2 regions of the Streptomyces sp. TRD_SC_5 genome follow, and region 2 is predicted to be linked to the other one. Evidence: riboswitches for the same ligand, from Rfam matches in the RefSeq annotation. Region 2 holds a riboswitch; the other holds the start of a gene.
What was found. Region 2 has a riboswitch for glycine ahead of gcvT (glycine cleavage system aminomethyltransferase GcvT). Riboswitches for the same ligand answer to the same signal wherever they lie in the genome.
Positions count from the first base shown of each region.

Region 1: it holds a riboswitch for glycine, as region 2 does, so the genes downstream of both, gcvP (aminomethyl-transferring glycine dehydrogenase) here and gcvT (glycine cleavage system aminomethyltransferase GcvT) in region 2, are expected to answer to the same signal.

Region 1 covers NZ_JBWZZS010000001.1:869,873-873,932, forward strand. The annotation lists gene AC1P0E_RS04105 (DUF5999 family protein) at 1-11, shown strand, start outside; gene gcvP (aminomethyl-transferring glycine dehydrogenase) at 133-3,018, opposite strand; glycine riboswitch at 3,255-3,351, opposite strand; gene AC1P0E_RS04115 (PRC-barrel domain-containing protein) at 3,474-3,839, shown strand; gene AC1P0E_RS04120 (DNA polymerase IV) at 3,767-4,060, opposite strand, start outside.
Region 2 covers NZ_JBWZZS010000001.1:5,198,066-5,202,125, forward strand. The annotation lists gene glyA (serine hydroxymethyltransferase) at 1-1,029, opposite strand, end outside; gene gcvH (glycine cleavage system protein GcvH) at 1,049-1,429, opposite strand; gene gcvT (glycine cleavage system aminomethyltransferase GcvT) at 1,488-2,603, opposite strand; glycine riboswitch at 2,639-2,744, opposite strand; glycine riboswitch at 2,745-2,843, opposite strand; gene AC1P0E_RS23995 (AAA family ATPase) at 2,959-3,666, shown strand; gene AC1P0E_RS24000 (enhanced serine sensitivity protein SseB) at 3,797-4,060, shown strand, end outside.

The DNA of each region.
Region 1 (4,060 bases), 4.3 Mb from region 2:
GGGCCGCCTAGGGCCTGCCCGCCGCGACAGGCGTACACACCTGTTCGCCGCTACGACGAGGGGCCGGCCCGGAGGAATCCTCCGGGCCGGCCCCGACGCATGTCCGCGCCCCTGGGACGCTTGTCGCTTCCGTCAGTTGTCGTACTCGTCCAGCGGCGGGCACGAGCAGACGAGGTTACGGTCACCGAACGCACCGTCGATCCGGCGCACCGGCGGCCAGTACTTGTCCGCGGCCGAGACGCCGGCCGGGAAGACCGCCACCTCACGGCTGTACGCGTGCTCCCACTCGCCGCCCAGCGCGGCCGCCGTGTGCGGCGCGTTGCACAGCGGGTTGTCGTCCGCGGGCCACTCGCCGGACGCGACCTTCTCGATCTCGCCGCGAATAGCGATCATCGTGTCGCAGAACCTGTCGATCTCGGCCAGGTCCTCGCTCTCGGTCGGCTCGATCATCAGCGTTCCGGCCACCGGGAACGACATGGTGGGCGCGTGGAAGCCGTAGTCGATGAGCCGCTTGGCGATGTCGTCCACACTGACGCCCGTCGCCTTCGACAGCGGCCGCAGGTCGACGATGGCCTCGTGCGCCACCAGACCGTTCGGACCGGTGTAGAGCACGGGGTAGTGCGGCTCCAGGCGCTTGGCGATGTAGTTCGCCGCGAGCACGGCGACCTGCGTCGCCCGCTTGAGCCCCTCGCCGCCCATCAGACGGACGTACGCCCACGAGATCGGCAGAATGCCCGCCGAGCCCCACGGAGCGGCCGAGATGGGCCCCACGCCCGTCTCGGGACCGGCCGTCGGCTGGAGCGGGTGGTTCGGCAGGTACGGCGCGAGGTGTGCCCGTACGCCGACCGGGCCGACGCCGGGGCCGCCGCCGCCGTGCGGGATGCAGAACGTCTTGTGCAGGTTCAGGTGGGACACGTCCCCGCCGAACTTGCCGGGCTTGGCCAGCCCGACCAGCGCGTTGAGGTTGGCGCCGTCGACGTACACCTGGCCGCCCGCCTCGTGCACCGTCGCGCAGATGTCGGCGACGTGCTCCTCGAACACCCCGTGGGTGGACGGGTAGGTGATCATCAGCACCGACAGCTCGTCGCGGTACTGCTCGATCTTGGCGTGCAGGTCCTCGACGTCGACCTCGCCGTCCTCGCGGGTCTTGACGACGACGACCTTCATGCCGGCCATCACGGCGCTCGCCGCGTTCGTCCCGTGGGCCGACGACGGAATCAGGCACACGGTGCGCTGGTCGTCACCATTTGCACGGTGGTACGCCCGGACCGCCAGCAGGCCGGCGAGCTCGCCCTGCGAACCGGCGTTGGGCTGGATGGACACCGCGTCGTACCCGGTGACCTCGGCCAGGCGCTCCTCCAGCTCGTGAATGAGCGTCAGGTACCCCTGCGCCTGCTCGACCGGCGCGAAGGGGTGGACCGCCCCGAATTCGGGCCAGGTGACCGGCTCCATCTCGGTGGTCGCGTTCAGCTTCATCGTGCACGAGCCGAGCGGGATCATGCCGCGGTCGAGCGCGTAGTCGCGGTCGGCGAGCTTGCGCAGGTAGCGCAGCATCGCGGTCTCGGAGCGGTGCTGGTGGAAGACGGGGTGCGTAAGCACCTCGTCACTCCGCAGCAGCCCCTCGGGAAGCGCGTCGGCCACCTTCGCGTCGAGCGCCTCGATGTCGGCGTCGACCCCGAAGGCTGCCCAGACCGCGGAGATCTGTGCACGGGCCGTGGTCTCGTCACAGGCGACGGAAACGTGGTCGGCGTCAACCTGGTACAGGTTGACCCCGCCCTCACGGGCAGCGGCGACAGCATCGGCCGCCTTGCCCGGAACGCGCACGGTCAGCGTGTCGAAGTACGTGCCGTGGACGACCTCGACGCCACCGGCGCGCAGCCCCTCCGCGAGCAGCGTCGCGTACCGGTGCGTGCGGAGCGCGATGCCGCGCAGCCCGTCCGGACCGTGGTAGACGGCGTACATGCCGGCCATCACGGCAAGCAGCACCTGCGCCGTACAGATATTGCTGGTGGCCTTCTCCCGGCGGATGTGCTGCTCACGCGTCTGGAGCGCCAGCCGGTACGCCTTGTTGCCGTCCGCGTCGACGGAGACGCCGACGAGCCGCCCGGGCAGGCTGCGCGCGAACTTCTCGCGTACGGCCATGAACCCGGCGTGCGGGCCTCCGAAGCCCATCGGCACACCGAAGCGCTGGGTGGTACCCACAGCGATGTCCGCGCCGAGCTCACCGGGCGAGGTCAGCAGCGTCAGCGCCAGCAGATCCGCGGCGACGGTGACGATGGCCCCGAGCTCGTGCGCCTGCTCGATGACGGCCTTGATGTCCCGCACAGCGCCCGACGCACCCGGGTACTGGAGCAGCACGCCGAAGACACCGCGCTCGGCCACCTCGGCCGGAATGCCGTCGGACAGATCGGCGACGACGACCTCGACACCGGTCGGCTCCGCGCGCGTCTGGATGACGGCCACGGTCTGCGGCAGCGTGTCGGAGTCGATCAGGAAGACGCCGTTCTTGACCTTGCCGACGCGGCGCGCGAGCGACATCGCCTCGGCTGCGGCGGTGCCCTCGTCGAGCAGCGAGGCGCCCGAGGTCGGCAGACCGGTCAGATCGGCGACCATCGTCTGGAAGTTGAGCAGCGCCTCCAGGCGGCCCTGCGAGATCTCCGGCTGGTAGGGCGTGTACGCCGTGTACCAGGCCGGGTTCTCCATGACGTTGCGAAGGATCACCGGCGGCGTGAAGGTGCCGTAGTAACCGAGGCCGATCATCGGGGCGAGCACCCGGTTACGGTCGGCGAGCGTACGCAGCTCGGCCAGCACTTCGGCCTCGGTACGCCCGTCGGGCAGCCCGAGCGCCTCGGCGCTCTTGATGACGTCCGGCACCGCGGCCGCGGTCAGCTCGTCGAGCGAGCCGTAACCGACCTGGGCGAGCATCTTGGCCTGAGCTTCGGCATCGGGCCCGATGTGGCGCTGCTCGAAGGGGATGCCACGCTCAAGCTGTGAGAGCGGAATGCGGTTTGCGGTCATCTGCGGAAGGCCTCCTGGTCTGACGCGACCTGCGAGGGGCACCACGGCACGGGTACCCGGACGGCCTCCCCCTCTGTCATCTCAACCTGAGAGCTTCACCGGAGGACCGTCCGGACGTCGCTGACGTCGAGGGTCGTTCCGGCTTTCACCGTCGGTGAGGAAGGGATCCGCAACAGGTGCTGTGCTCTTCATCAAGCACATGCCCGTCCGACGCCCACCCTGCTTTCCAGAGTGACCTCGTCCGTGCGGTACGGGTGCCTGAGAGATTCCGGGGAGGATTTGCTCCTTCGGCGCCTCCGGCATGTTCACCGGAGACTCTCCCGCACGGGGTCAGCAGCCATTGGCCAGCCTACCAGCGAGGCCCGTCGTGGATCCCTCGAGTGGCCGAGTCCACAGTTGTGCACTTTCGTATGCTTTACGGGATTACGGAGCAGCTGCGATCAGTTGGAGGGACCGTGCAGACCGACATCGATCCGCGCAGCCTGATCGGCCGCAAGGCATTCGACCGCAACGGCACCAAGATCGGAACGGTGGACGAGGTGTACCTCGACGACGCCACCGGTGTGCCCGAATGGGCTGCGGTACGCACCGGCCTCTTCAGCCGGGACGCCTTCGTCCCCCTGGAGCCGAGCAAGGTCGTCGACGACTCCCTCCGCGTGCCGTACGACCGCGCCCTGATCCGGGACGCCCCCGACTTCGGCGTGGGCCGCCATCTCTCCCCCGAGCAGGAACTGCAGCTCTACCACCACTACGGGCTCGACATCTCCTCTCCCGCGCCCGACCGCGACTTCGGGCGGCTGGCCGGCGACGACCCCGCCTGATCCCCGTCCCGATCCGCCGGCGCCCTCACCAGCGGGAGCGGATCCGACGGCGTCAGACCCGGATCGTCCACCTTGAAGGTCCGCACCCTCCCGGGCGGCGAGGTCGGCTCCTCGAACCGCACCGTCACCCGCCCGAGGCCGCTGCCCTGCACCCACCCCGCCCCGTACTCGGTGTGCCGCACGTCCTGCCCGGCCAGCCACCGGCGCTCCGCTGGCGGCTC
Region 2 (4,060 bases):
GAGCTGGTGGAGGCGGTCCTCGGCCTGCTGGCCGTCGAGCTCGGAGTTCCGCAGGTCGACCAGGACCAGGTGGACGTCGGTGCCGCCGGTGAGGACGGACACGCCGTGCTCGGTGACGTCGGGCTGCACCAGGCGCTCGGCCAGAATGCGGGCGCCGTCCAGGGTGCGCTGCTGGCGCTCCTTGAACTCCTCGGAAGCCGCCACCTTGAAGGAGACCGCCTTCGCCGCGATGACGTGCTCCAGCGGGCCGCCCTGCTGACCCGGGAAGACCGCCGAGTTGATCTTCTTGGCGAGCTCCTGGGTCGACAGGATGACTCCACCGCGCGGGCCGCCGAGCGTCTTGTGCGTGGTCGTGGTGACGACATGGGCGTGCGGCACCGGGTTGGGGTGCAGGCCCGCGGCGACCAGACCGGCGAAGTGCGCCATGTCGACCATCAGGTACGCGCCGACCTCGTCCGCGATGCGGCGGAAGGCGGCGAAGTCCAGCTGACGCGGGTACGCCGACCAGCCGGCCACGATCAGCTTCGGCTTCGACTCCTTGGCGAGGCGCTCGACCTCGGCCATGTCGACCTCGCCGGTGGCGTCGTCCACGTGGTACGCGACCACGTTGTAGAGCTTGCCGGAGAAGTTGATCTTCATGCCGTGGGTCAGGTGACCGCCGTGCGCGAGGTTCAGGCCCATGATCGTGTCGCCGGGCTTGATCAGCGCGAACATCGCGGCCGCGTTGGCCTGGGCGCCCGAGTGGGGCTGTACGTTCGCGTGCTCGGCGCCGAAGAGCGCCTTGATGCGGTCGATCGCGATCTGCTCGACCACGTCGACGTGCTCGCAACCGCCGTAGTAGCGGCGGCCGGGGTAGCCCTCGGCGTACTTGTTGGTGAGTACGGAGCCCTGGGCCTCCATGACCGCGACCGGAGCGAAGTTCTCCGAGGCGATCATTTCGAGGGTGGACTGCTGGCGGAGCAGCTCGGCGTCGACGGCGGCGGCGACGTCCGGGTCGAGCTCGTGCAGGGGAGTGTTGAGAAGCGTCATCACGGTCCCGTTCGAGGTGTTAGTTGCCGGAGGAGAAGGCGTCGTACTCAGCGGCGGAGAGCAGGTCGCCCGGCTCGTCCGTGACGCGCACCTTGAAGAGCCAGCCGCCCTCGAAGGGGGCGGAGTTCACCAGCGACGGGTCGTCCACGACGTCCTGGTTGGCCTCGACGATCTCGCCGGTCACCGGGGAGTACAGGTCGCTGACCGACTTGGTCGACTCCAGCTCGCCGCAGGACTCGCCCGCCGTCACCGTGTCGCCGACCTCCGGGAGCTGGGCGAAGACGACGTCACCGAGCGCGTTGGCCGCGAACTCCGTGATGCCGACCGTCGCGACGCCGTCCTCGGCGGTCGACAGCCACTCGTGCTCCTTGCTGTAACGCAGCTGCTGGGGGTTGCTCATGACCTGAATTCTCCTGTACGCGGGGGAGTGCTGGTGAACGGGGAGGTTGTGCGGGGGGTCACTTCTGGCGCTTGTAGAAGGGCAGCGCGACGACCTCGTACGGCTCATGCGTACCGCGGATGTCTACGCCGATACCGGGCGTGCCCGGCGCCGCGTGCGCGGCATCGACGTACGCCATGGCGATCGGCTTGCCCAGCGTCGGGGACGGGGCGCCGGAGGTGACCTCGCCGATGACCTTGCCGTCCGCCACTACAGGGAAACCCGCGCGCGGGACGCGGCGGCCCTCGGCGATCAGGCCGACCAGCTTGCGCGGCGGCGCGGTCTCGGCGCGCTCGGCGGCGGCTTCGAGGGCGGCGCGGCCGACGAAGTCGCCCTCCTTCTCGAACTTCACGACCCGGCCGAGGCCCGCGTCGAACGGGGTGAGCGAGGTGGTCAGCTCGTGCCCGTACAGCGGCATGCCCGCTTCCAGGCGCAGGGTGTCGCGGCAGGAGAGGCCTGCGGGGACGAGGCCGGCGTCCTTGCCCGCTTCGGTCAGTGCCTGCCACAGCTGCTCGGCGTCGGCCGGGGCGACGAACAGCTCGAAGCCGTCCTCACCGGTGTAGCCGGTACGGGCGATGAGGGCGGGGACGCCGGAGACGGTGCCGGGGAGGCCGGCGTAGTACTTCAGACCGTCCAGGTCGGCGTCCGTGACGGACTTCAGAATCCCGGGGGACTCGGGGCCCTGGACGGCGATCAGGGCGTACGCGTCACGGTCGTCCCGTACGGCGGCGTCGAAGGCGGCGGCGCGCTCGGTGATGGCGTCGAGGACGATCTGGGCGTTGCCGGCGTTGGCGACGACCATGTACTCGGTTTCGGCCAGGCGGTAGACGATCAGGTCGTCGAGGATCCCGCCGTCCTCCTGGCAGATCATCGTGTAGCGGGCGCGCCCGATGCCGACCGTGCCGATGTTGCCGACGAGCGCGTAGTCGAGGGCGTCCACGGCCTGCGCGCCGGTGACCGTGATCTCGCCCATGTGGGAGAGGTCGAAGAGGCCGGCGCGGGTACGTACGGCGTTGTGCTCGTCGCGCTCGCTGGCGTACCGCAGCGGCATGTCCCAGCCCGCGAAGTCGGTCATGGTCGCGCCCAGCGAACGATGCAGCGCGTCGAGTGCGGTGTGACGGGGGACATTGCTCATGTGTGGGGCTCCCAGGGCATGACAGGCGAGGACAATCCTCCCCATCTGTCATCGGAACCTGAGAGGTTCACCGAGAGAGTGACTGTCTCGGCTTGCACCTTGGGTGGAGCCGCGACGAAGCGGCCCGCTTTTCAGATCTGCCTCGCCCGCGCGGTACGGGGCCTGAGAGATTCAAGGGAGGAACTTGCTCCTTCGGCGTCCTGGACACAGAGTGCCTTCGGACTCTCCCGCGCGGATTCAAGCGGCCGGTATGCAGTTGGCGCGCACATCATTGCACGGAAATGGACTTGTGACGCATTACCTTTTCTTTACACTTCTTGGGCAAGGGTGGGGGACACCCGACAGGGGGAAGACGATGACGTTCCAGCAGTCAGGTGTGTACGCGTCGACCACGGGCGCCGCGCACCGTGCGGTGCCCGACCAGCAGGGCGTGGCGGTGCCGGTTCCGGCACCGGTCAGGGCGGCCGCCCGGCGGCCCGCGCCGACCGTGCGCGATCTGCGCGGGCGCGCGGGGCGCAGCCCGCGGTCACTGGCCTTCGCGGCCGGGGACACGGTGGTCGTGTCCGGTCTGCCCGGCAGCGGCAAGAGCACGCTGATCCGGCGTACGGCGAGCACGGCGGCGCACCGTATCGACTCGCAGGACGTGCGTGAGCGCTGGGAGGCGCGGATGCCGCGGCTGCTGCCGTACGGGCTGTACCGGCCGCTGGTGCGCGCGGCGCACTACGGCGGGCTGTGGCGCGCGCTGCGCTCGGGCGACGGCGTCGTGGTGCACGACTGCGGTACGCAGGCCTGGGTGCGGCGCTGGCTGGCGCGCGACGCCCGCCGCCGGGGGGTCGCGCTGCACCTGCTGCTGCTCGACGTGACGGCCGATGTGGCGCGGGCCGGGCAGGAGGAGCGGGGCCGCGGCGTCTCGGGCTATGCCTTCGCCCGGCACCGGCGGGCGGTGGGCCGGTTGGTACGGGACGCGGAGGCGGGCCGGCTGCCGGCGGGGTGCGCGTCGGCGGTGCTGCTGGACCGGGATGCGGCGGGGGCGCTCGGGGTGATCGATTTCTCCGGAGTCTGAGGAGCGGGGCCCGGGCGGAGCCCTCGCGCGGCGGAGCCGCGAAATGGCACAGCGGGCAGAGGCGGGCAGGGGAACGGCTCCGCAGGGACAGCCCGCAGGGTGCCTCCCGCCCCGCGTTAAGGTCGTACCCGTGGACTACCCCGACTTCCCCATACCCGCCCACCCGCACGGCGGCAACGGCTGGCCCGGCAACGAGCTCGAAGAGGTACTCGGCGCCTCGCTCGGCAACCCCGCCGCCGGCGGCCGCATCGTCGAGGTGCTGGGGCGCAGCCAGGTATGGGTGCCGCTGCCGAACGGCGGCGGGCCCGACTCCCCGAACCTCGACCTGCCCACCGTGCAGATCCACGGCGAGGCGTACGTCCCCGTGTACAGCTCCGAGGAGCAGTTGCGCCAC